Halorhodospira halophila: one gene and its partner. The protein of the gene in region 1 binds, or shares a complex with, the protein of each later gene. Links are inferred from orthologs where the notes say so. Each region holds a gene or a part of one and is shown on either strand. Other genes may lie near its edges. The genes, in order: nusB and rpsJ.

Region 1 (15,965 bases):
GCTGTGCGTCGGCCAGTGGCTGTTCGGGCTCGGCGAAGAGTGCCGAGGAGTAGGTCATGGTCTCGTCCAGCCACAGGCGGTAGAAGTCGTTGCCCAGGTCGTAGTGGTAGGCGATGTTGCGCCGGCTGCCGCGCAGGGTGTTGGCGCGCAGTCGGTGCAGCAGCCCGAGCAGGGCGCGGGTGTACCAGCGCCCTGCCGGCGTGGCGTTGTAGGCGTGTTCATTGCTGGCCATCACCTGGATCAGCGGCGCCAGCGCCGGGGTGTCCCACTCGCCGGCCATGAAGCTCTCGGCGAAGCCGATGTCGCCGCGGTGCAGGACGCGCGCGACCAGTCGGGCCGGCCGGTGCAGGGTCATCTCGGCAGCTGGGCCATCGATCTCGCCGCCGAACATCAGCGAGCGGCCGTCGGGCAGGTGCAGGCGCAAGGTGCCGGTGCGAAAGCGCGCCAGCCAACGGATCAGCGGCCGCGCTGCCAGCGGCACACCGGGTTGTGTGCGGGCAGATCCGGTTTGGCTGATCTGCGTCATCCAACGAGCTCCTTGGGTGATTCGGGTTTGCTGTGGAATCGGCCACCGCGCAGGTAGATCTTCAGCGCCTGCCAGTGGATGCCGACCAGGGCGCGGATCCCCGGCGGCGGCAGCCGGCCGAGGATGCGCAGCAGCTGACCGTCGGTCAGCGAACGGCGCTCACCGGTCTGCACCGCCGACAGGCGGCGCCCCTCCTCGCCATGGTAGCCGATGGCCACCGCCAGCGACTCGGTCAGCGCCGAGAAGCGGAAGCGGTACTCGCCGTCGACGGGCAGGAACGGCGAGACGTGAAAGACCTTGGTGGCCTGGCTGCGAATGGGGAAAGGCATGGGCGCCCCGTCCTGGTGGAGCAGGTAGCCGTAGACCTCGCCGAAGGTGTTGTGCACCTCGCAGAGCACGGCGCGCGGGCGCTCGTCCCGGTCGAGGCAGAACCACACCGACAGCGGATTGAAGGCGTGGTTGAGCACTCGGGGCACGGTCAGCAGCAGGACGCGGCCGTCCGCCGTGTCCAGGCCGCGCTCGGCCAGCACCGAATCGATCCACGGGCGCAGCGGCGTACCGTCCCGCGGGCCGTAGTCCCGATCGTGAAGGCTGATCGGCCCGCTGCGGTTGTAGGCGAATAGCCGGCACCGCGCATCCAGCGCCGGGAGGTCGTCAACGTCGAAGAGGAACGCGGCGTAGCGGTAGCGGAAATGGTACTGCGGCGCGATGCTGCGCCGGTGGGTGACCCCACCGACGTAGAGCGCAGGGGCTTCGATCATGCCGCCTCCCCCGCCGGCTGTCCGGCGGCCGCGGTGGCGCTGGCCGGGGCGGCCTGCGCCTCGCCGCCCCACGGCGGCGGGCAGCCGAGCTGCTCGGCGACGCGCACCGCCGAGCGCAGACCGTCCTCGTGGAAGCCGAAGCCGGTCCACGCGCCGCAGAACCACAGCCGGTCGCGGCCCTGGATCGCCGGCAGCGCGTCCTGGGCGGCGGCGGCGTCCCCGTCGAGGACCGGGTGCGTGAAGGCCAGCCGCCGCTGCACGTAGGCGTCGTCGATGGCGTCCACTGGGTTGAGGCTGACGAAGATGTTCTGCTCGCTGGGCACCTGCTGCAGGCGGTTCAGCCAGTAGGTGACCGAGACCGGGCGCCGGGATTGCTCGTCGGCGGCGCTGATGTGGTTCCAGCTGGCCCAGATGCGGCGGCGTTGCGGCATGGCCGAGGGGTCGGTGTGCAGCAGCGCCAGGTTGTCCTGGAAGCGGCATTGGCCGAGCAGCCGGGCCTCCTCGTCGGTGGGGGCGTCGAGCATGGCCAGCGTCTGGTCGGCGTGGGCGGCCAGGACTACCTCGTCGAACTCGCCCAGTTCGCCGTCGTCACCGCTCAGCCGCACGCCTCCTGCGTCTAGGCGCTGGACCCGACGCACCGGCGTGCTGGTGTGCACCGCGTGGAGGGCCGGCAGGAGCTGGTCGATATAGCGCCGCGCGCCACCGGGGACGGTGTGCCACTGCGGGCGGTCGGCCAGATCGAGCAGTCCGTGGTTGCGGAAGAAGGCCAGGAAGCGCCGGGCCGGGAAGGCGCGCAGGGTGCTCGGCGAGGCGGACCAGATCGCCGCGGCCATGGGCATCAGGTAGTGGCGGCGGAACCCGGGGCCGTACCCGCCGGCGTCCAGGTACTCGCCCAGTGGCAGGTGGTCGTCCAGGCTGCCGGCCAGATCGCGCTTGGCGCGGCGATTGAAGCGCAGGATATCGTAGACCATGCGCAGGAAGCCCGGGCGGACCAGGTTGCGCCGTTGGGCGAAAAGCCCGCGCAGGCTCTCGCCGTTATACTCCAGGTCGTCGTCGCGGTCGGCGCAGGCAAAGGACATGTCCGAGGCCTGGGCCTCAATGCCCAGGTGGTCGAACAGGGCGCACAGGTGGGGGTAGTTGCGCGGGTTGAAGACCATGAACCCGGTGTCCACCGGGTGGTGGCCGTCGCTCAGGCGGGCGTCGATGGTGCAGGTGTGGCCACCGACGTAGTCCTCGGCCTCGAAGAGCGTGACCCGATGCCGGCCCGCCAGCAGCCAGGCGGCTCCGGCGCCGGCGATCCCTCCGCCGACGACTGCGACATGCTTGTCCGGCACGATGATTCCCCTTCTTGTTGGCAGCGTCCGTGTCCCCTAAGGGTCACCCGATCGACGAGCATTGTAAAACGCGGCCGGGGATGCAAGCGGGCTGCCCTCGACGCAGCCGCTCGGGTATCCTTGGCCCGCGCTGGAAGGTGAGGTGGATGCAGCAGCCGTACCGCATAGTTCGCCGCTGGTCGGGGCGGATCCTCGCCACCCTCGGCGGCTGGCTCATCGCCGGCTGGAGCGGGGCGGTGGCGGGCTTGGCCGTGGGGGCCCTGATCGATCTGTGGGTGCGCCTGACCCAGGTCGTGGGGCTGGTCTGGAGCGGCTGCGGCCTGGGCCGCACGCAGCGTCTTTTCCTCGGCGCTACGGCCCTGACCATGGGTCATCTGGCCAAGAGCGACGGCCGCGTCAGCGAGCAGGAGATCGCCGCCGCCCGCCGGGTGCTGGGAGAGCTGCCGCTGGACGAGCGTGGCCGCCGGCGGGCGATCACCATCTTCAACCGCGGCAAGGCGCCCGACGCCCCGCTGCGTCCTGTGCTTGGCCTGCTGCGGGTGGTTGGCCGCAACCGTCCCCAGGAGCTGGCCCGCTTTCTGGAGTTCCAGCTGCGCGTGGCGCTGGCTGATGGCGCCCTGGATGCGCCGCGGGAAAGACTGCTGCGCCGCATCTGGCACCAGGTGGGGGTGTCTCGGGCCGACCTCGACGCCCGACTGGCCGAGCTGCGCCGCGGCACGGTCCGCCGCGGCGTGCGCCCGACCCTGGACCACGCCTACCGGCTGCTTGGGCTCAGTCGCGGGGCGAGTAGTGACGAGGTGCGCAGGGCCTACCGGCGCGCGATCAGTCAGAGCCACCCCGACCGACTGATTGCCCGGGGCGTCTCGGAGGAGGAGCTGGAGGCCGCCGGCGAGCGGACCCGCCAGATCCGGGCCGCCTACGAGGCCATCCGTGAGGCCCGCGGCGGCTCCTGACTGCTACCTTCCCGGAAGAGGCCTTGTCACGTTGCCCCGGTGGCCAGCCGGTTGCCGGGCGCCGTTGTCAGGAGGGAGGATGCAGGCACGATTCGCGGATCTCATTGTAGAGACGCGGGTGGGGGACATTGCCGCCCAGGATGATTGCGATGCCGTGGTCAATGCCGCCAATGCCCAGCTGATGCCCGGCGGCGGGGTCGCTGGCGCGTTGCATCGCGCCGCCGGCCCGGAGCTGGCCGAAGCGTGCCGGCCGCTGGCGCCCATCCAGCCGGGGCAGGCGGTGATCACCTCCGGCTTCGCCCTGCCGAACCGGCACGTCATCCACTGCCTCGGGCCGGTCTACGGCGTCGACGAGCCCGGCGAGCAGCTGCTCGCCGCCTGCTACCGCAACGCGCTGCGCCGCGCCGAGGAGCACTGGCTGACCAGCCTGGCCATGCCGGCGTTGTCCACTGGTGCCTTCGGGTTTCCCATGGAGCGCGCCGCCCGCGTCGCCGTGGGCACCCTGCGCAGCACGGCGGCGCAGCTCCGGCACGTACGGCGCGCCTGCTTCGTCCTCGCCGACGAGTCAGCGCGCAGCATCCACGACCAAGTGATTCAAGAGCTGGCGGAGGAACAAGGTGGCTAACGTCCTGGAAACGCAGCGGGTGATCGATACCTGGAACCGGGAGGCCCTGCCGGCCCTGGAGCAGTTCGTGCGCATCCCGGCCCGATCGCCGCACTTCGACCCGGAGTGGGCGGCCAACGGCCACTTGGACCGGGCGCTGGAGCTGGCGGAGGCCTTCTGTCAGCGCCACCTGCCCGGTGCAGAGGTGGGCATCGAGCGGCTCGAGGGGCGGACCCCGCTGCTGTTCGTCGATCTGCCCGGAAGCGACGATTCGGCGGGCACTGCGTTGCTTTACGGTCACCTGGACAAACAGCCGGAGAATACGGGCTGGTCTGATGGCCTCGGTCCCTGGGAGCCGGTGGTGCGCGAGGGCCGGCTCTACGGGCGCGGTGCGGTGGACGACGGCTACGCCGTCTTCTCGGCGGTGGTGGCCATCGCCGAGTTGCAGGCGGCGGGGCTGCGCCATCCCCGCTGCGTGCTGGTCATCGAGGCGTGCGAGGAGAGCGGCAGTTTCGACCTGCCGGCCTACCTCGATGCCCTGGCACCGCGCATCGGCCAGCCGGATCTCATCGTCTGCCCCGACGCCGGGTGCGGGACCTACGACCGACTGTGGAATACCACCTCGCTGCGCGGCATGATCACCGGTACCCTGCGCGTGGATGTGCTCCGTGAGGGGGTGCACTCCGGCGACGCCGGCGGCGTGGTGCCGTCGAGTTTCCGCATCCTGCGCCAGCTCCTCAGCCGCCTTGAGGATCCCGAGACCGGCCGCGTACTGCCGCAGCTCTGCGGCGTCACCATCCCCGGTCTGCGCCGGCAGCAGGCCGAGCACGCCGGCGCCGTGCTCGGCGACCTGACTCGCGACCGCTACCCCTTCCTGCGCGGGGTCGAGGCGCAGTCCGAAGACCCCGCCGAGCGCATCCTCGATCGCACCTGGCGCGCCACGCTGGAGGTGGTCGGTGCCGAGGGGCTGCCCCCGGTGGAGGCCGCCGGCAACGTGCTGCGCCCGTTCACCGCCACCAAGCTGGCGCTCCGCCTGCCCCCCACCGTCGATGCGGAGGCCGTGGCCGAGGGGCTGGAGACGCTGTTCTGCGAGGATCCGCCGGCCCGGGCGCGGGTGCGCTTCGAGCCCGATGCGGTGGCTTCCGGCTGGGCCGCGCCGGAGCCTGAGCCATGGCTCTCCGGCGCCCTGGAGGAGGCCTCGCAGGGCCACTTCGGAGCGGCACCGGTGCACATGGGCGAGGGCGGGACCATCCCGCTGCTCAACTGGCTGGAGCGGCGTTTCCCCGCGGCGCAGTACCTGGTCACCGGCGTGGCCGGGCCCGGCTCCAACGCCCACGGCCCGGACGAGTTCCTGCACCTCGACGCGGCTCGCCGGCTGACTGCCTGCCTGGGCGAGGTGCTGCATGCCCTCGCCGGTCGGCCGCGCTGAAGCTCAGATCGTCCGCGTAAAGGCGAGGATGGCCAGGATCAGCAGCACCGCCGCGAGGATGAACGCGGTGTTGCTGATCACCTCGGTGCGCTCGCGCACGGCGATGCCGGCGACGATCAGCACCGCCATCCCGAGCAGCATCAAAAGGCCGGGCATGATCAGCCCAGCCCCTGGCGTTCCAGCAGATCGGGCTGCACCACCTCGATCCAGTAGCCGTCCGGATCGCGAATGAAGGCGATGCCCTGCATCCGGCCCTCCTGAGGGCGCTTGACGAAGTCTACCTGCAGCGCCTCGAAGCGCTCGCAGGCGCTGTAGACGTCGGGGACGGTGATGGCGATATGGCCGAAGCCCTCGGGCTCGGTGTTGCCGTCGTGGAAGGCCACCTCCGGGTCGCTCTCGTCGCCCCAGTTGTGGGTCAGCTCCAGCACCCCCTCGCGGCCGAAGTTCCAGGTGGTGCGCGGACCATCCTCGCTGGGGACCTCGGCAGCCTGGCGGTCGTCCAGGAAGGCGAGGAAGTAGAGCGTAAAGCGCATCTCCTCGAAGTCCAGGCGGCGCACCAGGCGCATACCCAGTACCCGGGTGTAGAAGTCCAGGGAGCGCTGCGGATCCTTGATGCGCAGCATGGTGTGGTTGAGCTTGAAACCGTCGGTCTCCGGCTCTGGCTGCTCGCATAGGCCGGCGGCGGCGTCGAAGTGGCGGCTCATCGTCGGCTACTCCCAGAGGGTTCGGGTGTCACGTCAACTATACAACCCGCGGCGGTAGTCGCGCAGCTGCCGCGTGACGCCCACGGCCAGCGTGATCAGCGTCAGGGGCACCACGAAACCGAGCATCACGGCGCTGAAGGGGCCCAGGGCCTGGTGCTGCGCCGCGGCCAGGAACAGGAAGGCGCAGTAGGCGGCGTAATACCCAAGGAACAGCGCCCCCTCCCAGCGGGCGACGGTGTGCCCGGTGAAGAAAACGGGCAGGCAGGCGAAGGCGACGGCGAGCATCACCGGCAGGTCGAAGGCGAGGGCGGCGGCGTTCACCGTCACCCCGCCAGGCGCGGCCAGAGCGGCCAGGCCGAGGACGGCCAGGAGGTTGAAGATATTGCTGCCGACCAGGTTGCCGACCGCCATCTGGCGGTCGCCGAGCCGGTAGGCGCTGACCGTGGTGGCGATCTCCGGCAGTGACGTGCCCACTGCCACCAGGGTCAGGCCGATGACCAGATCGCTGATCCCCAGTGCCGCGGCCAGCGCCGCCGCCGCGTCCACCAGCAGGAAGGCGCCCACGGCCAGCAACGGGATGCCTATCACCAGTCGCAGCAGGGCCCCGGGGAGGCGTGCTGGAGCGCTCGGTTCGGCCTCGGCCGCGATTTGGCCCCGGTCCCGGGCCAGGGTCAGGGCCAGATAGCCGGCCAACCCGGTGAGCAGGATCACGCCGTCCAAACCGGCCAGCGTCCCGTCCCGGGCGAGGAGCAAGGTGAGCAGCGAGGCGGCCAGCATCACTGGCACGTGGATGCGGATCAGCCGCCGCGCGACGACGATCGGCGCGATCAGCGCCGCCAGTCCGAGCACCAGCAGGATGTTGGCGATGTTGCTGCCGACGACGTTGCCCAGTGCCAGATCGGCGGCGTGGTCGGTGAAGGCGGCCCGCAGGGTGATGGCCAGTTCCGGGGCGCTGGTGCCGAAGGCGACCACGGTCAGTCCGATGACCAGCGGAGCGAGGCCCAGCCGCCGGGCCAACTGGCTGGCGCCGCGGACGAGCAGCTCGGCACCGGCAATGACGCCGGCCAGCCCGGCGGCGAAGAGCAGTAGATCGGTCATGTCGGCCCGTTACGCAGGTGCCCCGGAGGGATCAGAGCTGGGTCGGTTCCGGCGCCAGGACTACGCCCGCCAGAACGGCTGCATAGTGACAGCTGGCGGCGGCGAGGACCATCCCGTGCCAGGCGACGTGGTGGTAGGGCAGGCGGTGCCAGAGGTAGAGCAGTACCCCGGCGCTGTACAGGACGCCGCCGAGTACCAGCAGGATTAGCCCGGCCGTGGACAGTGCCGCCACCAGCGGATCGAGGACGACCACCACCGACCAGCCTAGGGTCAGGCACAGGACCACCGAGAACGCCCGGCCCGGCGGCCGGGGCAGCAGGAGCTTGGCGCCGATGCCGATCAGCGCGACCGCCCACACGAAGGCCAGCAGCGCCCAGCCGTGGGGTGGCTCGAGGGCGTTGACGGTGAACGGGGTGTAGGTCGCGGCGATCATAAAGAAGATCGTCGCGTGATCCAGGCGGCGCAGCCGTTCGGCGCGCGTCGAGTGGTGGTCGGTGAGGTCGTGGTTGCACAGCGCCGAGGCTAGAAACAGGGCGACCAGCGCCAGCCCGTAGAGGGTGACGCTGCCGATCAGGGTCGGGTCGCCACGCTGGATGGCCAGGGTGACCAGAACGGCCGCTCCGGCCAGGGCGGCGGCGATGGCCACCCAGTGCAGGATTCGGTCGGCGGCCTGTTCGGCGCGGCTGTAGGTTCGGGCGCTGAGGCTCATACCCCACAGTATAGGAAGATCGCTGCGGCGGGCTCCAAGGGTCGATCCGCTACAGTGGACGGCGCGTGGAGGCGGGGTGGGAAACGCGCGCGACCTGGCCGGTACGCCCAGCCCGATGCCCCGGTCGGCGGAGGCGCCCCCCGGCTTGCCGGATCGGCGAACGCGCCCCGCCTATCGGCGGGGTTCCCTGTGTTGCTCACCCCGGCGGGGCCGCTCGCTAAACTCGCGGCGCTGGCGCGCCGCTCAGACAGAACCTCGCTGATCAGCGCGAACCGGCAAAGCTTCGCGCTGATCCCCCGCCGGGGCTGTGCTGCTCGGCGCGTCCGCAATGATCCGGCAAGCCGGGGGCGCCTCCGCCGACCGGGGCTTCGGCGGGCGCGTGGCTGGAGGGGCCGGGCCCAAGGGCGCGTTCCCCGCCGAGCCTCCATCCGCGGCGCTATCGCCCTGATGCATAAGGCGACCGGCGCGCGATTCGGACCCGGGAGGAATTTCGGTTATACTGGCGGATTGTGCAATGCCGGATCCCAAGCCGAGCAAGGAGTCGATATGTTCTCCCGAGACATGACCATCGCGGGTTACGACCCGGAGCTGGCAGCCGCTATCGAGGACGAGCGCCAGCGCCAAGAGGATCACATCGAGCTGATCGCCTCCGAGAACTACGCCAGTCCCCGCGTGATGGAAGCGCAGGGCAGCGTGCTGACGAACAAGTATGCCGAAGGCTACCCCGGCAAGCGCTACTACGGCGGCTGTGAACACGTCGACGTAGCCGAGCAGCTCGCCATCGACCGTGCCAAGCAGCTCTTCGGCGCCGACTACGCCAACGTCCAGCCCCACTCGGGCTCCCAGGCCAATGCTGCTGTCTTCCATGCCCTGCTCAAGCCCGGCGACACCATCCTGGGCATGAGCCTCGATCACGGCGGCCACCTGACCCACGGTGCCAAGGTCAACTTCTCGGGCAAGCTGTTCAATGCCGTCCAGTACGGCATCAACGACGACGGCCAGATCGACTACGACGAGATCCAGCGCCTGGCTACCGAGCACCAGCCGAAGATGGTCATCGGTGGCTTCTCCGCCTACTCCCAGGTGGTCGATTGGGCGCGCATGCGCGAGATTGCCGACTCCGTGGGCGCCTACCTGGTCGTGGATATGGCGCACATCGCCGGCCTGGTCGCTGCCGGGGTCTACCCCAGCCCGATCCCCTATGCCGACGCGGTCACCTCCACCACCCACAAGACCCTGCGCGGTCCCCGCGGCGGCATCATCCTCGCCCGCTCCAACCCGGATCTCGAGAAGAAGTTCCAGTCGCTGGTCTTCCCGGGGACTCAGGGCGGCCCGCTGATGCACGCCATCGCCGGCAAGGCCGTGGCCTTCAAGGAGGCCCTCGAGCCCGAGTTTAAGCAGTACCAGGAGCAGGTGGTGGCCAACGCCCGCGCCATGGCCCAGCGCGTCATCGAGCGCGGCTACAACGTCGTCTCCGGCGGCACCGACAACCACCTCTTCCTGATGGATCTGACCCCCAAGAACCTCACCGGCAAGGATGCGGACGCCGCGCTGGGACGGGCCAACATCACGGTGAACAAGAACACCGTCCCCAACGACCCGCAGTCGCCGTTCGTCACCAGCGGCCTGCGCATCGGCACGCCGGCGATCACCACCCGCGGCTTCAAGGAGGCCGAGGCCACGCGCCTGGCCGACTGGATCTGCGACGTCCTCGACAACATGGGCGACGAGTCGGTGGTCGAGCGCGTGCGCGGCGAGGTGCAGCAGATCTGTCGCGAGTTCCCGGTCTACGGCTGATGCCGGACGACGGCTGACCGCCCATGCGCTGCCCCTACTGCCAGAACACCGACACCCGCGTGGTCGACTCCCGCCTGGTCGGTGAGGGGGAGCAGGTGCGGCGGCGGCGCCAGTGCCCGTCCTGCGGCGAGCGCTTCACCACCCACGAGGCCCCCGAACTGGTCTACCCCCGGGTGGTGAAGTCCGACGGGCGGCGCGAGGCGTTCGACGAGGACAAGCTGCGCCTTGGCTTCCGGCGGGCGCTGGAGAAGCGCCCGGTGGCCACTGAGGCCGTCGAGGCGGCGGTGCGCCGCGTCTGCAAGCGGGTCTCCGGTGCCGGAGACCGCGAGGTGGGGGCCAGCACCATTGGCGAGTACGTGATGGAAGAGCTGCGCGAGCTCGACGTGGTCGCCTATGTCCGCTTCGCCTCGGTCTACCGCCGTTTCGAGGATGTCGGCGCCTTCCGCGAGGTCATCGAAGGCCTGGAGCAGCACCGGCGTGACGACGACTGAGAGCCACCGGGACGATGCCCGCTGGATGGCCCGCGCCGTCCGGCGAGCGGCCGCAGTGTTCCCGCCGCCGCACCCCAATCCGCGGGTCGGTTGCGTGCTGGTGCGTGACGGGGCGGTGGTGGCCGAGGCCGCCCATGAGCAGGCCGGTGGGCCGCACGCCGAGGCGGCGGCCCTGCAGGCGGCCGGCGGCGAGGCTGCCGGCGCCACCGCCTATGTCACCCTGGAGCCCTGCGCCCACTACGGGCGCACGCCTCCGTGTGCCCGCGCCCTGATCGAAGCCGGTGTGGCCCGGGTGGTGGTTGGCCACCGCGACCCCAATCCCCGGGTCGCCGGCGGCGGCATCGCGCAGCTCGAGGCCGCCGGAGTAGCGGTCACCGAGGGCGTGCTGGCCACCGATGCCGAGGCGCTCAACCGTGGGTTTCTGCGCCGGATCGCCGGTGGGCGCCCGTGGGTACGCGTCAAGCTGGCGGCGAGTTTGGATGGGCGCACAGCCATGGCCTCCGGCGAGAGCCGCTGGATCACCTCAGCGGCGGCGCGCCGCGATGTCCACCGGGGCCGGGCGCAGGCCGCGGCGGTCCTCACCGGGGTGGGGACCGTGCGGGCGGACGACCCCCGTCTGGATGCCCGCGACGTCGAACCGGCGGTTCCGGCCGAGCGACAGCCGCTGCGCGTGGTCCTCGACCCGCGCCTGACCACGCCGCCGCAGGCAGCGCTGTTCCGGGCGCCGGGGCCGGTGCTCGTCGGTCATGCCGAGTACGTCAACGAGGCCCGGGCGCGGGCGCTGCGCGGCTGTGGGGCTGAGCTGCTGCCCATCCCTCTGCAGGAGGGAGGGCTCCACCTGGGTGCGGTGCTCGACGCCCTGGCCGATCGCGAGATCAACGAGGTCTGGGTGGAGGCCGGGCCGACCCTGGCCGGAGCCTGGGTGCAGGCGGGTCTGGTCGACGAGCTGATCGTCTACACCGCCCCCCACCTGATGGGCGACGCGGCCCGGCCGTTGCTGGTTTTGCCCGGCATCGACGCCATGGCCCAGCGCCGCCCGCTGGCGTTCAGCGATGTGCGCCGGGTGGGGGAGGAAATCCGCATCACCGCGAGGTTGGATTAACGGGATGTTCACCGGGATCGTGGAGACGTGCGGCCGCGTGGCCGCCATCGAGCAAAGCGGCGACGGGCGGATTCTGCGCATCGACGCCCCTGACCTGGGGCTGGCCGAGTGTCGGGTTGGCGACAGCATCGCCGTCGACGGCGTCTGCCTGACCGCCACTGGCATCGAGGATGGGCAGTTCCGTGCCGACGTCTCCGATGAGACCCTGCGCTGCACCACCCTTGGCGGGCTGCGCAGCGGTGCGCGGGTGAATCTGGAGCGCGCGGTCACCCCCACCACGCCGCTGGGCGGCCACCTGGTCACCGGGCACGTCGACGGGGTCGGCGAGGTCGTCGAGCGGGCGCCGGCCGGTGGCTCCGAGCGCTGGCGCTTCCGGGTCCCGGAGGGGGTCGCCCGCTACGTGGCCGTCAAGGGCTCCATCGCCGTGGCCGGTGTCAGCTTGACCATCAACACCGTTGCCGGGCGGGATTTCGAGGTCAACCTGATCCCGCACACCCTGGCCGCCACCAACCTGGGGGAACGCCGCGCCGGCGATCCGGTCAACATCGAGGTGGACCTGGTGGCGCGGTACGTCGAGCGGCTGCTCAGCGCCGGAAGCGACGGGACAGGAGATGGCAGCGGCGGTGGGCTGACCCTTGAGCAGCTACGACAGGCCGGATTCGGGAATGGATGAGGGCATGAGCGAGACGGTGCAGTTCAACAGTATCGAGGAGATCATCGAGGACCTGCGCCAGGGGCGCATGGCGGTCATCCTCGACGACGAGGACCGGGAGAACGAAGGCGACCTGGTGATGCCGGCGAGCCTCATCCGGCCCGAGGACATCAACTTCATGGCCCGCTACGGCCGGGGCCTGATCTGCCTGACTTTGACCCGCGAGCGCTGCGAGCAGCTGCGTCTGCCGCTGATGGTCCATAACAACGATGAGAAGAACACCACCAATTTTACCGTCTCCATCGAGGCGGCGGAGGGTGTGACCACCGGCATCTCGGCCGCCGACCGGGCGCGAACCGTGCAGGCGGCGGTGGCGCCGGGTGCGCGCCCCGAGGACCTGGTCCAGCCCGGGCACATCTTCCCGCTGATGGCCCAGCCCGGCGGCGTGCTCACCCGCGCCGGGCATACCGAGGCCGGCTGCGACCTGGCCCGACTCGCCGGTTTTGCCCCAGCGGCGGTGATCGTCGAGATCCTCAACGAGGACGGCACCATGGCGCGGCGCGACGACCTCATGGCGTTCGCCCGGACCCATGGGCTGAAGATCGGCACCGTGGCCGATCTCATCGCCTACCGGGTGCGCAACGAGCGCTCGGTAGAGCACGTCGGCGCCTGCGAGCTGCCCACCGAGTACGGCACCTTCCGCATGCACACCTACCAGGACAATGTCAGCGGCGCGCTCCACTTCGCCCTGGTCGCCGGGCAGGTGGATGAGGAGACCCCGGCGTTGGTGCGCGTGCACCTGGAGAACCCGCTGGCCGACCTGCTCGGTGCCACCGGGCCGCGCTGCGGCTGGCCGCTGCGTTCGGCGTTGCGCCAGGTGGCCGAAGCCGAGTCGGGCGTGGTGGTGGTGCTGCGCAATGCCGACGCCAACGACGACATCCTCGAGCACATGCGCTGCTACCAGGGCGGCGGCTGCAGCGAGGAGAGCGGCGGCGTGCCACTGGATCTGCGCACCTACGGCATCGGCGCGCAGATCCTCACCGATCTCGGGGTGCGCCGCATGCGCGTGCTCAGCGCCCCGCGTCGCATGCACGCGCTCTCCGGCTTCGGCATGGAGGTGGTGGAGTACGTCACCCCCGAGGGCTGACCGCCGGCGCTTGCGGGGCGCCCGCCGGGCTTGTAGTTTAGCGCCGGAACCCGCGCAAGCGCCGGTCCTACCGAAACTTTCTTCAGGAAACCAGGCATGCAAGTAACCGAAGGACAACTCGTCGCGCTGCAGGACGCGCGGTTCGCCCTCGTGGCGGCGCGCTTCAACGATCTCATCGTCGATCGGCTGATCGACGGCGCCGCCGACACCCTGCGGCGCCACGGCGTCCCGGAGGAGCATCTGGAGCTGATCCGCGTGCCCGGTTCCTTCGAGCTGCCGCTGGCGGTCCAGCGCGTGGCCGACGCCGGTCGCGCTGATGCGGTGATTGCCCTCGGCGCCGTCATTCGCGGCGGCACCGACCACCACCAGTACGTGGCCGCCGAGTGCACCAAGGGCGTTGCCCAGGCCATGATGGGCTCCGGCGTGCCGGTCTCCTACGGGGTTCTCACCGTCGAGACCGTCGAGCAGGCCATTGAGCGCGCCGGGACCAAGGCCGGCAACAAGGGCGCCGAGGCGGCGCTCTCGGCCCTGGAGATGGTCGATCTGATGCGGCAGCTCGAGGCGTAATGGCGGCTTCAGGCGAAGGCAAGCGCCGCTCCCGGGCGCGTTCCAAGCTCGTCCAGGCGCTCTACCAGTACGCGGTCACCGGCGCGTCGGCCGAGGACATCGAGCGGCAGTTCCTCGCCGCCGGCCTCGGTGACATCGACGTGGCCTACTTCCGCGAACTGATCTACGCCATCACGGACCGTGCTGCGGAGCTCGACGAGCAGCTTTCGGCGCTGCTCGACCGGCCCCTGGCGCAGCTCGATCCGGTGGAGCGCTCGATCCTGCGCCTCGGCGCCTACGAGCTGTCCGAGCGCCTGGAGGTGCCCTACCGCGTGGTCATCGACGAATCGGTGGAGCTGGCGCGCCGCTTCGGCGCCGACCAGTCGCACCGTTACATCAACGGCGTGCTCGACCGCTTCGGCGCCACCGTGGGGCTGCGCGCCGCCGAGCGGGGCGAGCGCAAACCCGGGCGAGGGAATCGGCAGTGATCGGCGGAGGCGAGGCAGCGCTCATCCAGCGCTATTTCCACGACCTGACCGCGCAGCGTGACGGGGTCGCGCTCGGGGTCGGCGACGACGCGGCCCTGCTGCACACCGACACCGGCCTGCTGGCCGCCTGCTGCGACACCCTGGTCGAGGACATTCACTTTCCCGGGGACATCCCGCCGGAGGCGTTGGGCCACCGGGTGCTGGCGGTCAATCTCAGCGATCTGGCCGCCGTCGGTGCCCGGCCGGCCTGGGCCCTGCTCTCCCTGACCCTGCCCGAGAAGGATCCGCAGTGGCTAGAGCGTTTCAGCGCTGGCTTCAAGGCGCTGGCCGACCGTCACGGGGTGGCCCTGGTCGGGGGTGACACCACCCACGGACCGCTGTCGGTGTCGGTCACCGCCCTCGGCTCGGTCGCCGGCGAGCACGGCCTGCGTCGCGGCGGTGCCCGGCCCGGTGACGGCATCTGGGTCACCGGCACCCTGGGGGATGCGGCCCTCGGCCTGGAGCTGTGGCTCGAGCGCGAGGAGGCGACGCCCCTGGCCGGCGACCCCGCCTACCTGGCTGGGCGGCTGTTCCGGCCCGAGCCGCGGGTGGCGGCCGGGACGGCCCTGCTCGGCCGGGCGAGTGCGGCCATCGACGTCTCCGACGGGCTGGCCGCCGACCTGTCGCGGGTGCTCGACGAGAGCGGTGTTGGGGGCACTCTGGAGCTGGAGGCGCTGCCCCGCTCCCAGGCCTTCATCGACGAGCGCGGGGATCTGCGCCACCTGCTCCACGGCGGCGATGACTACGAGCTCTGCTTCACCTTGCCGGTGGAGCGCGAGGATGAGATGGCTTGCCTGCGCGAGCATGCCGCCACCCCGGTGACGCGCATCGGCACGGTCGAGGAGACGCCCGGGCTGCGCGGCGTGGACGCCGGCGGGGTGGTCTGCGCCCTGGATCCCGGCGGCTACGACCACTTCGCGGAGGGCTCTTGAACACACCGTTCCGTCTGCGTAGACCCCTGCACTGGCTCGCTACCGCCGGCGGACTTGGCTTGGCACCGCGGGCGCCAGGGACGTTCGGCACGCTGGCGGCGCTGCCGCTGTTCGCGCTGCTCTATGTCGCACCGCTGAGCCTCTATCTGCTGGTCACCCTGGCGGTGATCGTCGTCGGCGTCTGGATCTGCGGCCGGGCGGCCGAGGAGGCCGGGGTCCACGACCACCCGGCCATTGTCTGGGACGAGGTGGGGGGCTACCTGGTGGCCGCATTGCCGCTGGTCACCGGCTTCGGGGTGTTTTCCGTGTGGGTGGACGCCGCGCTGCTGTTCGTGCTCTTCCGACTCTTCGACGCCCTCAAACCCGGCCCCATCCGCTGGCTCGACCGGCGCCTGCACGGCGGGCTGGGGATCATGGCCGACGACGTCGCCGCCGGCGCCGCCGCGGCGGCCCTGTGGTACGCCAGCGTGGCGCTGTTCGCGCCACTTGCCGGATGACCGTCGGGGTCGTTGGGCGTGCCGCATGGCCAAAGCTAGAATGTCGGGAAACGAATTCCGTGAAGCGAGAGCAAACCGCGAGGTGGCGCAGACGGTGAGCGAGCGCGTCTATGTAGAGACTCAGGGCTGCCAGATGAACGACTACGACGCCGAGCG
Region 2 (12,117 bases), on another replicon or contig:
CCGCCTCAAGCGGGAGTTCAAGGTCGAGGCCAACGTCGGCGCGCCGCAGGTCGCCTACCGCGAGACCATCCGTAAGCAGGTCGAGCAGGAAGGCAAGTTCGTGCGCCAGTCCGGTGGCCGCGGCCAGTACGGTCACGTGCACATCCGCATGAAGCCGCAGGAGCGTGGCGACGGCTACAACTTCGAGAGCAAGATCGTCGGCGGCGTGGTGCCCAAGGAGTACGTGCCGTCGGTCGACCACGGCTGTCGCGAGGTCATGGAAGAGGGCGTGCTCGCCGGCTACCCGGTGGTCGACGTGGCCGTGGAGCTCTACGACGGCTCCTACCACGATGTCGACTCCTCGGAGATGGCGTTCAAGATCGCCGGCTCCATGGCCTTTCGCGAAGGGTTCATGAAGGCGGATCCGGTTCTGCTCGAGCCCGTGATGAAGGTCGAGGTGGTCACGCCGGAGGAGTACATGGGCGACGTGGTCGGTGACCTCAACCGTCGGCGTGGCACCGTGCAGAAGATGGAGGACATCCCCAACGGCAAGCAGATCCGTGCCCAGGTGCCGCTGAAGGAGATGTTCGGCTACGCGACGGACCTGCGCTCCAACACCCAGGGGCGTGCCTCCTACGTGATGGAGTTCGAGGAGTATCACGAGGCGCCGGCGAGCATCGCCGATGAAGTGATCAAGAAGGCGTCGTAAGCGTACGTCGCCGTTCAGTTTCAGACGAGAGACCGTACAAGATAAACGAGGTGTGGCGTGTCCAAGGAAAAGTTTGAGCGTAAGAAGCCGCACATCAACGTCGGCACCATCGGTCACGTGGACCATGGCAAGACGACGCTGACTGCGGCCCTGACCAAGGTCCTGGCGGAAGCTCACGGCGGCGACGCCCGCGCGTTCGATCAGATCGACAACGCGCCGGAGGAGCGTGCTCGCGGCATCACGATCGCCACCGCGCACGTGGAGTACGAGTCGGAGAGCCGCCACTACGCCCACGTCGACTGCCCGGGTCACGCCGACTACGTGAAGAACATGATCACCGGCGCGGCGCAGATGGACGGCTCGATCCTGGTGGTCTCCGCCGCCGACGGCCCGATGCCGCAGACGCGTGAGCACATCCTGCTCGCCCGTCAGGTCGGTGTCCCGGCGATCGTGGTCTTCCTGAACAAGGCCGACATGGTCGACGACGCCGAGCTGCTCGAGCTCGTCGAGATGGAGGTCCGCGAGCTGCTGAGCGACTACGACTTCGACGGTGACAACATCCCGGTGGTCACCGGCTCGGCGCTGAAGGCGCTCGAGGGCGACGACTCGGAGATGGGGCGTCCGGCGATCATCAAGCTCGTCGAGGCCATGGACGAGCACATCCCGCAGCCGGAGCGTCCGGTTGACGGCGACTTCCTGATGCCGATCGAGGACGTCTTCTCCATCTCGGGTCGCGGCACGGTGGTCACCGGCCGGGTCGAGCGCGGTGTGATCAAGGTCGGTGAAGAGGTCGAGATCGTCGGCATCACCGAGACGCGCAAGACGACCTGCACCGGCGTCGAGATGTTCCGCAAGCTGCTCGACCAGGGCGAGGCGGGTGACAACATCGGTGCGCTGCTGCGCGGGATCAAGCGCGACGACGTCGAGCGTGGCCAGGTGCTGTGCAAGCCGAAGTCGATCACGCCGCACACGCACTTCGAGGCCGAGGTGTACGTCCTGAGCAAGGACGAGGGTGGCCGGCACACGCCGTTTTTCAACGGCTACCGTCCGCAGTTCTACTTCCGGACGACGGACGTCACGGGTACGGTGACGCTGCCGGAGGGCACCGAGATGGTGATGCCGGGCGATAACGTCAAGATGACGGTTCAGCTGATCGCCCCGATCGCCATGGAGGACGGCCTGCGCTTCGCGATCCGCGAGGGCGGCCGCACCGTCGGCGCCGGCGTCGTCTCCAAGATCATCGAGTAAAGTAGCCATGGCGACCGCAGCGGCAACACAGAACCAGCGTATCCGGATCCGGCTGAAGGCGTTCGATCACCGTCTGATCGATCAGTCCGCCCGGGAAATCGTGGATACCGCGAAGCGGACCGGGGCCCACGTCTGTGGCCCCATCCCGCTTCCGGTCAAGAAGGAGCGGTTTACCGTGCTGACCTCGCCGCACGTCAATAAGGACGCGCGGGACCAGTACGAGATCCGCACCCACAAGCGGCTGATGGACATCATCGACCCGACGGACAAGACGGTCGACGCGCTGATGAAGCTCGACCTGGCCGCCGGTGTCGACGTTCAGATCAAGCTCTACTGACACGTCGAGCCGCCGTATCGACAACGACCGGCGGTGACCGGCGCTCCGGCCGGCAAGCGGCGGGCCGCCCCGCAGGGGCTGCGCGCCGTGCGCCCGCCGGAGTCTATTCGTTCCCGGTGAGCTAGATCCGGGCAGAGAGATTTTGAGGAGACGCGGACGATGGCAATTGGAATCGTCGGTCGCAAGCGCGGCATGACGCGTGTTTTTACCGAAGAAGGGGGCTCGATCCCGGTGACCGTCGTCGAGGCGGACCCGAATCGCGTCACCCAGGTGAAGACCGAGGAGAGTGACGGCTACCGCGCCGTGCAGGTGACCGCCGGCCGGCGCAAGCCGCAGCGCGTGCGCAAGCCCGAGGCGGGGCATTTCGCCCGCGCCGGGGTCGAGGCCGGCCGCGGCGTGTGGGAGTTCCGGCTGGACAAGGGCCAGCGCGCCACGGACGAGGAGCTGCCGGAGGCCGGTGCCTCCATCGAAGTGGGCAGCTTCGAGGCCGGCCAGAAGGTCGACGTCACTGGCACCAGCAAGGGCCGGGGCTTCGCGGGTACGGTGCGTCGACATAACTTCCGGGCCCAGCGCAACACCCACGGCAACTCGAAGTCGCACCGGGTCCCGGGCTCCATCGGCCAGTGCCAGAGCCCCGGGCGCGTGTTCAAGGGCAAGAAGATGGCCGGGCAGATGGGCAATCGGCGCGCCACCGTCCAGAACCTGGAGGTCGTGCGCGTGGATAGCGAGCGCAACCTGCTGCTCATCCGGGGTGCTGTCCCCGGGGCCGTCGGCAGCGACCTGATCGTCCGTCCGGCGAGCAAGGCGTAAGAGGTGACAGGGGGAGCCATGGAGCTCAAGCTCAGTAACGAAAAGGGCGAAGCGGCAGGCCAGCTCGAGGTCTCGGATCAGACCTTCGACGCGCCGTTCCGCGAATCGCTCGTCCACCAGGTGGTTACCGCCCACCTCGCCGGGGCGCGTGCCGGGACCAAGGCACAGAAGACGCGCAGCGAGGTCGCCGGCGGTGGCAAGAAGCCCTGGCGTCAGAAAGGCACGGGCAACGCGCGTGCCGGCACCATCCGCAGCCCGCTGTGGCGCGGCGGCGGCCAGACCTTCGCGGCTAAACCGCGGGACTTCTCGCAGAAGGTCAACCGCAAGATGTACCGGGGCGCCATGCGCTCGATCCTGTCCGAGCTGGCCCGCCAGGACCGCCTGGTGGTCGTCCAGCAGCTGACGGTCGACGCGCCCAAGACCCAGGCGCTCAAGGCGCGCCTGGACGGGCTCGGCGTGAGCGAGGGGTTGATCGTGGTCGACGAGATCGATACCAACCTCGCACTTGCCGCCCGTAACCTGCCGCGCCTGGGCGTGGTTGACGCCGCCGGCGTCGATCCGGCGAGCTTGGTCGGCGCCGAGCGGGTGGTGATCACCGAGTCCGCCATCCGCCGTGTCGAGGAGTGGCTGTCATGAACCAGGAAAGACTCTATACCGTGCTTCGTGGCCCGCACATCTCCGAGAAGAGCACGGTCATCGCCGACGGCGCCGGCCAGGTGGTCTTCCAGGTGGCGCCCGACGCCAACAAGAAGGAAATCAAGGCCGCCGTCGAAAAGCTGTTCGATGTGCAAGTCACCGGCGTGCGCACGGTCAACGCCAAGGGCAAGCGCAAGCGCTTCGGCATGATCCGTGGCCGCCGCCGGGATTGGAAGAAGGCATACGTCACCCTCGCCGAGGGACAGGACATCGACTTCCTCGGTGGGGAGTAAGGAGAGCCAGTCATGGCACTAGTCAAGAGCAAGCCGACGTCTCCGGGCCGGCGCTTCGTCGTCAAGACGAAAGACGCCCGGCTGCACCAGGGTGGGCCTTATGAGCCCCTGGTGGTGCAAAAGACCAAGTCCGGCGGGCGCAACAGCGACGGCCGCATCACCACGCGCCATCGTGGCGGTGGTCACAAGCAGCGCTACCGCCTGATTGACTTCAAGCGGAACAAAACCGGGGTGCCGGGCAAGGTCGAACGACTCGAGTACGACCCGAATCGTTCCGCGAATATCGCTCTGGTCCTTTATCAAGACGGCGAGAGAAGGTATATTATCGCGCCTCGTGGCGTTGAACCTGGCTCGCCGATCCAGAGCGGGCGCGACGCCGCCATCAAGCCGGGCAACGCCCTGCCGCTGCGCAACATCCCGGTCGGTACGCAGGTGCACTGCGTCGAGCTCAAGCCCGGTAAGGGGGCGCAGCTCGCCCGCTCAGCCGGTGCCAGCGTGCAGATCGTCGCCCGCGAAAGCGGTATGGCGACCCTGCGCCTTCGCTCAGGCGAGATGCGCCGCGTTCCCGCCGACTGCATGGCGACGGTGGGCGAGGTTGGCAACGCCGAGCACAGCCTGCGCAACCTCGGCAAGGCGGGCGCCAAGCGCCACCTGGGCGTGCGTCCGACCGTCCGTGGTGTCGCCATGAACCCGGTTGATCACCCGCACGGCGGCGGCGAGGGCCGCACCGCAGGCGGGCGTCACCCGGTCTCGCCGTGGGGTATGCCTACCAAGGGGCATAAGACCCGCAAGAACAAGCGCACCGATAAGTACATCGTGCGCCGACGGAAGCGTTGAGGGGTAAAGAATCGTGCCACGCTCGACCAAGAAAGGGCCGTTCATCGACCACCACCTGCTGAAGAAGGTGGAAGAGGCGAATGCCAACAACAGCAAGCGGCCGATCAAGACCTGGTCGCGTCGCTCGGTGGTGATGCCGGATATGGTCGGGCTCACCATCGCCATCCACAACGGGCGCCAGCATGTTCCCGTGCTGATCAACGAGAACATGGTTGGCCACAAGCTGGGCGAGTTTGCGGCGACGCGTACCTTCCGCGGCCACGCCGCGGACAAGAAGTCGAAGCGATAACGGGAGCGCGCCATGGAGACCCAAGCAAAACTGCGTTTCTCGCGTGTCTCGCCGCAAAAGGCCCGGCTTGTTGCCGATCAGATTCGCGGGCTGCCGGTGGACGACGCGCTGCGGACCCTCGAGTACAGCCCGCGCAAGGCCGCGGAGATCGTGCGTAAGGTGCTCGAGTCGGCGGTTGCGAACGCAGAGCACAATGATGGTGCCGACATCGACGAGCTGCGCGTAGCGCGGATCATGGTCGATGAGGGCCCGACGATGAAGCGAATTCAGCCGCGCGCCAAAGGGCGTGCCAACCGAATCCTCAAGCGGACCAGCCACATTACCGTGGCGGTCGCCGAGGACTGAAGCGGATCAAGCGAGAGAGGCCGGCATGGGAAACAAGACCCATCCCACGGGGTTTAGGCTGGGCGTCACCGAAGACTGGCGTTCCATGTGGTACGCCGATAGCGCGAACTTCGGCAAGTACCTCAACACCGACCTGGAGGTGCGGGAGTTCATTCGTGAGCGCCTGAAGAACGCCTCCGTGAGTCGCATCCAGATCGAGCGCCCGGCGAAGAACGCCCTGGTTACGATCCATACCGCCCGCCCGGGCATCGTGATCGGCAAGAAGGGTGAGGACATCGATCGGCTTCGCGGTGAGGTGGCGGCCCGGATGGGCGTGCCGGTGCACATCAATATCGAGGAGATCCGCAAGCCGGAAGCCGACGCCAACCTGGTGGCCGAGGGCATCGCCGGGCAGCTGGAGCGCCGCGTCATGTTCCGGCGGGCCCTCAAGCGGGCTGTCGGCAACGCCCAGCGCGTCGGCGCCCAGGGGATCAAGGTGCAGGTTTCGGGGCGGCTGAACGGCTCCGAGATCGCCCGGACCGAGTGGTATCGCGAGGGCCGCGTGCCGCTGCACACCCTCCGTGCGGACATCGACTACGGCTTTGCGGAGGCGATGACCACGTACGGCGTCATCGGTGTAAAGGTCTGGATCTTCAAGGGCGAGATCATCGACACCGACAACGAAGGGGCCCCTGCCGAGCGCGTCAAGCGCGCCGCGGCTGCCCAGGGCTGAGCGGACGGGAGCGCGTAAGCGATGTTACAGCCGAAACGGACCAAGTACCGCAAGAAGCAAAAGGGCCGCTGCTCGGGCCTCGCGACCCGCGGTGATCGCGTGAGCTTCGGCGAGTTCGGCCTCAAGGCAACCACTCGCGGACCCATCACCTCGCGGCAGATCGAGGCCGCGCGGCGTGCGATCAACCGCTACATCCGCCGGGGCGGCAAGATCTGGATCCGGGTCTTCCCGGATAAGCCGGTCACTGAAAAGCCGCTCGAGGTCCGGATGGGCAAGGGCAAGGGCAACGTGGATCACTGGTGCGAGCCGATCGCGCCCGGTCGCGTCCTCTATGAGATCGAGGGCGTGTCCGAGGAAGTCGCCCGCGAGGCCTTCCGGCGCGCGGCGGCGAAGCTGCCGGTGAAGACCACCTTCGTGAACCGGACGGTGATGTGATGAAGGCGAGCGAGCTGCGCGAAAAGAAAACCGAGGAACTCGAGAACGAGCTGCTCGAGCGCCGCAAGGAACAGTTCAATCTGCGGATGCAGAAGGCCAGCGGTCAGCTGGCCCGGACCGATCAGCTCGGCAAGGTGCGCCGCGACGTCGCGCGCATCAAGACCGTGCTCAACGAGCGTAAGCGTGCGGAGCGGCAGGCATGAGTGAAGAGAAAAACACCCGCACCGTGAACGGGCGCGTGGTCAGCAACAAGATGGACAAGACCCTCACCGTGCTGGTCGAGCGCCGCGTGAAGCACCCGCTGTACGGCAAGTTCATCCGGCGGTCGACCAAGCTCCACGCCCACGATGAGCAAAACGAGGGGCGCGAAGGCGACTGGGTCTCCATCCAGGAGTGCCGTCCGCTGTCGAAGAACAAGACCTGGCGGCTGGTGAAGGTGCTGGAGCGGGCCGCGAGCTAAGCGCGCGGAAGTGCCCCGCAAGGGGGCGAGCAAGAACAAGAGCGGGTGAAGCGTCATGATCCAGATGGAAAGCCTCCTCAAAGCGGCGGACAACAGCGGCGCCCGGCAGGTGCAGTGCATCAAGGTGCTGGGCGGCTCCAAGCGCCGCTATGCGGGGATTGGTGATATCGTCAAGGTCAGCGTCAAGGACGCGATCCCGCGGGGGCGCGTCAAAAAGGGCGAGGTCTACAACGCTGTAGTCGTCCGCAGCAAGCGAGGCGTGCGCCGGGCCGACGGGTCGAAGATCCGTTTTGACGGCAACGCGGCGGTGCTGCTGAACAACAATCTGCAGCCGATCGGCACGCGTGTCTTTGGCCCGGTGACCCGTGAGCTGCGCAACGAGCGCTTCATGCGGATCATTTCCCTGGCGCCCGAAGTACTGTAGGCGAGGTCATCATGCGCAAGATTCGTACGGGCGACGAGGTCATCGTCATCGCCGGAAAAGACAAGGGGCGTCGTGGCCGGGTGTCCCGGGTGATCCCCGACAAGGACCGCGTTGTCGTCGAGAACGTCAACATGGTCAAGCGGCACACGCGCGGGAACCCGATGCAGGGCACCACCGGCGGGATTATCGAGAAAGAGGCACCGATCCACATCTCGAATGTGGCGATCTACAACCCCGAGACGGAGCAGGCCGATCGCGTCGGCGTCCGCTGGGAGGGGGATCGCAAGGTGCGTTATTTCAAGTCCAACCAGCAGCTGATTGACGCCTGAGGGGGCTGGAATGGCGACGTTGCGAAAGCTTTATCAGGAAGAGGTCACTCCGGCCCTGCAGGAGCGATTCGGGTACCAGAACGTGATGCAGGTGCCCCAGCTGCAGAAGATCGTGATCAACATGGGGCTGGGTGAGGCCACCAAGGATAAGAAGATCCTGGAGGCCGCGCAGGAGGACCTGGCCAAGATCAGCGGGCAGAAGCCGATCGTCACGCGGGCGCGCAAGTCCGTGGCGGGCTTCAAGATCCGTGAGGGCTGGCCGATCGGCTGCAAGGTCACGCTGCGCCGCGAGCGGATGTACGAGTTCCTCGAGCGCTTCATCCACGTGGCGGCCCCGCGGGTCCGCGACTTCCGTGGGTTCTCGCCGCGGTCGTTTGACGGGCGCGGTAACTACAACCTCGGTATCCGGGAGCAGCTGATCTTCCCGGAGATCGACTACGACGAAATCGATCGGGTGCGCGGCATGGACATCACGGTGTCCACCACCGCTCGCACCGACGCGGAAGGGAAGGCCCTGCTCGAAGGGTTCGGCTTCCCCTTCCGGACCTAACGTCCAGAGGAGCAGCGCAGATGGCCAAGAACTCCATGGTTGAGCGCGACCGAAAGCGCCGCAAGCTGGCACAGAAGTACGCTGCCAAGCGCGAGCGGCTCAAGGCGATCATCGACAGCCCTGAGTCGAGCGTCGAGGAGCGCTTCGAAGCGCAGCTCAAGCTACAGCAGATCCCGCGCAACGCCAGCCCCGTGCGCCAGCGTAACCGCTGCGCCAAGTCGGGCCGGCCGCGGGGGTATTACCGCAAGTTCGGGCTGGCCCGCAATGAGCTGCGTCGGGCGGCCATGAACGGCGAGATCCCGGGCCTGACCCTCTCGAGCTGGTAAGGGGATAGACGATGAGCATGACCGATCCCATTGCCGACATGCTGACCCGGGTACGGAACGCGCACCACGCCGAGAAGGCGGACGTGCGTATGCCGTCCTCGAAGCTCAAGCGGGCGATTGCCGCCGTCCTCCAAGAGGAGGGCTACATCGAGGGTTACCGCGAGGTCGGGGAAGAGAAAAAGCCGGTCCTGGAGGTCACGCTCCGGTACCACGAGGGTCAGCCGGCAATCCGCGAAATCCAGCGTTACAGCCGGCCGGGTCTGCGGGTCTACCGCGGTCGTGACGAGCTGCCGCGCGTGCGCAACGGGCTGGGCACCGCCATTATCTCCACGTCCAAGGGCGTGATGAGCGATGGTCAGGCCCGCGCGCAGGGGCACGGCGGCGAGGTACTCTGCTGGGTCTTCTAGACAGGACGGGCAATCATGTCGAGAGTCGCAAAGGCACCCGTGGAGGTCCCCTCCGGCGTGGAGGTGACGCTCCAGGGTAACGACATTCAGGTCAAGGGCCCCAAGGGCCAGATGGCGTGGCGCTGCCACCGCCTGGTTTCTCTGAATCAGGAGGACGGCACGCTCACCTTCGAGCCCCGGCAGCAGAGCACCCGCGCGGTGGCGCTGACCGGTACGACGCGGGCCCTGGTGAGCAACATGGTGATCGGCGTCAGCGAGGGATTCGAGCGTCGCCTCGAACTCAAGGGCGTCGGGTACCGGGCGCAGGTCCAGGGCAACACCCTGCACCTCACGCTCGGGTTCTCGCACCCGGTGTACCACGAGATCCCCGAGGGCGTAACGATCGAGTGCCCCTCGCAGACGGAGGTCGTGGTCAAGGGCGCCGACAAGCAGCAGGTTGGCCAGGTGGCCGCCCAGATCCGAGGCTATCGCCCGCCGGAGCCCTACAAGGGCAAGGGTGTACGCTACGCCGACGAGCGGGTGGTCCTCAAAGAAGCCAAGAAGAAGTAGGCGGTGGGGACGAAGATGGACAAGAACACAGCACGCATGCGGCGCGCGCGCAAGAGCCGCGGGCGCATCCGCGACGCCGGTGCCTACCGGCTCTCGGTCCACCGCACGCCGCGCCATATCTACGCACAGGTGCAGCAGCCGGACGGCGCGAAGACCCTGGCGGCTGCTTCCACGGTGGAGCCCTCCCTGCGTCAGCGCAGCGAGGGGACCGGCAACGTGAGCGCCGCCCAAGAGGTGGGCCGGCTGATCGCCGAGCGCGCCAAGGCGGCCGGCGTCGAGCAGGTGGCATTCGATCGTGCCGGCTACCAGTACCACGGCCGCGTGCAGGCGCTGGCCGAGGCCGCGCGTGAAGCCGGACTGAAGTTTTAGGCTAGGGGCTAAGAAGCTATGGCGAACGGTGAACAAACCGGCGCGGACGGGCTCCGCGAAAAGCTGATCACGATCAACCGCGTGGCGAAGGTGGTCCAGGGCGGCCGCCAGTTCGGCTTCACGGCGCTGACCGTGGTCGGTGACGGCGAGGGGCGAGTCGGGTTCGGTTACGGCAAAGCCCGCGAGGTCCCCGCAGCGATCCAGAAGGCAATGGAGCGGGCGCGCGGCGGGATGCGCACCGTGCCGCTGGATGGCCCGACCCTGCGCTACCCGGTGACCCACTTCCACGGGTCGAGCAAGGTCTTCATGAAGCCGGCCTCGCCGGGTACCGGCATTATCGCCGGCGGCGCCATGCGCGCGGTCTTCGAGGTGCTCGGCGTGCAGGACGTGCTGGCCAAGTCGGTCGGCTCGCGCAACCCGATCAACGTGGTGCGCGCCACGGTCGACGGGCTGGCCTCGATGGACTCCCCCGAGGCAGTCGCTGCCCGGCGGGGCAAGAGTGTCGAAGAGATTACGGGCTGATCATGGCTAACCAGAAGAAGCTCCAGGTAACGCTGCGGCGCAGCGTCCACGGCCGGCTGCAGAAGCACCGCCAGTGCGTGCGCGGCCTCGGCCTGCGCCGGATGCACCAGACCGTCCTGGTCGACGACACCCCGGAGAATCGCGGAATGATCCGGAAGGTGTCCTATATGCTGGAAGTTCAGGAGGCGTAAATGCGGCTCAATCAACTGTCGCCGAGCCCGGGCAGCCGGCCGGAGGCCAAGCGCGCCGGACGCGGTGCGGGCAGCGGCCTGGGCAAGACGGCCGGTCGCGGTCACAAGGGTCAGCACAGCCGCAGTGGCGGCTTCCACAAGGTCGGCTTCGAAGGCGGCCAGATGCCGCTGCAGCGCCGGGTGCCGAAGTACGGCTTCTCCTCGCAGAAAAGCCTGCGTACCGCGGAGGTTCGCCTCCACGAGATCGCCCGCGTCGACGGTGATACGGTGGACCTTTCGGCGCTGCACAAGGCCGGCGTCGTGCGCAAGAACATGCGCTACGTCAAGGTTATCGCCTCGGGCACCATCGACCGCGCAGTGACCGTGCGTGGCGTCAAGGTGACCCAGGGCGCCCGCAAGGCGATCGAGGCGGCCGGCGGCCAAGTCGTCGAGGAGGGTTAAGTTGGGACGTCCAGGTGGTGCCGCAGGGGCCCTCGGTGGGATGGGACGTCTCACCGAGGTTCGTCAGCGTCTGCTTTTCGTACTGCTCGCGCTGATCATCTACCGCATCGGTACCCACATCACGATCCCGGGTATCGATCCGGCGGCGCTCGAGCAGATGGTCGAGCAGCAGCGCGGCACCATCCTGGAGATGTTCAACATGTTCGCCGGCGGGGCGTTGGAGCGACTCTCCATCTTCGCCCTCGGCGTCATGCCCTATATCTCGGCGGCGATCATCATGCAGCTGCTCACGGCGGTGGTGCCGTCGCTCGAGCGGCTGAAGAAGGAGGGGGAGGCCGGCCGGCGCAAGATCACGCAGTACACGCGCTACGGCACGCTCGGGCTGGCCACCTTCCAGGGCATCGGCATCAGTATCGCGCTGCAGGGGCAGGGTGTGGCCGCCATGCCCGGGCCGGCGTTTGTATTTATCTCCACGGTGACCCTGGCCACCGGCGTGATCTTCTTGATGTGGCTTGGTGAGCAGATCACCGAGCGGGGCATCGGCAACGGTATCTCGATCATCATCTTCGCCGGCATCGTCGCCGGCCTGCCCGGCGCGCTGGGTGGCACGCTCGAACTGCAGCGTACCGGCGAGCTGGGTACCGCGACGATCCTGCTGCTGCTGATCATGGCCGCGGCGGTGACCGCGTTCATTGTCTTCATCGAGCGGGGGCAGCGGCGGATCACCGTGCAGTACGCCAAGCGCCAGCAAGGGCGCAAGATGTACGCCGCGCAGCAGAGCCACCTGCCGCTGAAGCTGAACATGGCGGGCGTGATCCCGCCGATCTTCGCCTCGAGCATCATTCTCTTCCCGGCCACGGTCGGGCAGTGGTTCGGCGATGCCGAGGGGCTGGGCTTTATCGGCGACATCGCCGCGACG

Evidence for each region.
Region 2: the proteins of nusB (region 1) and rpsJ are in contact, whole or in part, in a solved structure (PDB 3D3B), measured with the Escherichia coli proteins. The link is inferred for Halorhodospira halophila from one-to-one orthologs.

What each region holds. Positions count from the first base shown.
Region 1 is NZ_NHSN01000016.1:17,097-33,061, reverse strand. What follows is about bases 12,710-15,607. They hold nusB (transcription antitermination factor NusB), read left to right. Parts: upstream 12,710-13,873; coding sequence 13,874-14,341; downstream 14,342-15,607. Other genes in these bases: CCR79_RS05050 (phosphatidylglycerophosphatase A family protein), read left to right, coding at 15,309-15,607; thiL (thiamine-phosphate kinase), read left to right, coding at 14,338-15,312; ribH (6,7-dimethyl-8-ribityllumazine synthase), read left to right, coding at 13,404-13,874; ribBA (bifunctional 3,4-dihydroxy-2-butanone-4-phosphate synthase/GTP cyclohydrolase II), read left to right, coding at 12,710-13,307. Outside these bases: CCR79_RS05140 (SAM-dependent methyltransferase), read right to left, coding at 1-526; CCR79_RS05135 (DUF1365 domain-containing protein), read right to left, coding at 523-1,287; CCR79_RS05130 (FAD-dependent oxidoreductase), read right to left, coding at 1,284-2,621; co-chaperone DjlA, read left to right, coding at 2,768-3,574; CCR79_RS05120 (macro domain-containing protein), read left to right, coding at 3,654-4,199; CCR79_RS05115 (M20/M25/M40 family metallo-hydrolase), read left to right, coding at 4,192-5,607; CCR79_RS05110 (hypothetical protein), read right to left, coding at 5,611-5,763; gloA (lactoylglutathione lyase), read right to left, coding at 5,766-6,311; CCR79_RS05100 (calcium/sodium antiporter), read right to left, coding at 6,345-7,409; PAQR family membrane homeostasis protein TrhA, read right to left, coding at 7,441-8,118; glyA (serine hydroxymethyltransferase), read left to right, coding at 8,665-9,915; transcriptional regulator NrdR, read left to right, coding at 9,939-10,406; bifunctional diaminohydroxyphosphoribosylaminopyrimidine deaminase/5-amino-6-(5-phosphoribosylamino)uracil reductase RibD, read left to right, coding at 10,393-11,508; CCR79_RS05075 (riboflavin synthase), read left to right, coding at 11,513-12,181; more of ribBA, read left to right, coding at 12,186-12,709; more of CCR79_RS05050, read left to right, coding at 15,608-15,809; tRNA (N6-isopentenyl adenosine(37)-C2)-methylthiotransferase MiaB, read left to right, coding at 15,904-15,965. UniProt on the Escherichia coli protein: Part of the processive rRNA transcription and antitermination complex (rrnTAC). The complex forms an RNA-chaperone ring around the RNA exit tunnel of RNA polymerase (RNAP).
Region 2 is NZ_NHSN01000015.1:13,604-25,720, reverse strand. The notes cover bases 839-3,608. They hold rpsJ (30S ribosomal protein S10), read left to right. Parts: upstream 839-1,943; coding sequence 1,944-2,273; downstream 2,274-3,608. Other genes in these bases: rplD (50S ribosomal protein L4), read left to right, coding at 3,102-3,608; rplC (50S ribosomal protein L3), read left to right, coding at 2,433-3,083; tuf (elongation factor Tu), read left to right, coding at 839-1,936. Outside these bases: fusA (elongation factor G), read left to right, coding at 1-688; more of tuf, read left to right, coding at 746-838; more of rplD, read left to right, coding at 3,609-3,719; rplW (50S ribosomal protein L23), read left to right, coding at 3,716-4,012; rplB (50S ribosomal protein L2), read left to right, coding at 4,025-4,849; rpsS (30S ribosomal protein S19), read left to right, coding at 4,863-5,138; rplV (50S ribosomal protein L22), read left to right, coding at 5,151-5,483; rpsC (30S ribosomal protein S3), read left to right, coding at 5,509-6,195; rplP (50S ribosomal protein L16), read left to right, coding at 6,217-6,630; rpmC (50S ribosomal protein L29), read left to right, coding at 6,630-6,833; rpsQ (30S ribosomal protein S17), read left to right, coding at 6,830-7,090; rplN (50S ribosomal protein L14), read left to right, coding at 7,146-7,514; rplX (50S ribosomal protein L24), read left to right, coding at 7,526-7,843; rplE (50S ribosomal protein L5), read left to right, coding at 7,854-8,393; rpsN (30S ribosomal protein S14), read left to right, coding at 8,414-8,719; rpsH (30S ribosomal protein S8), read left to right, coding at 8,731-9,126; and 6 more genes. UniProt on the Escherichia coli protein: Involved in the binding of tRNA to the ribosomes. Part of the processive rRNA transcription and antitermination complex (rrnTAC). The complex forms an RNA-chaperone ring around the RNA exit tunnel of RNA polymerase (RNAP).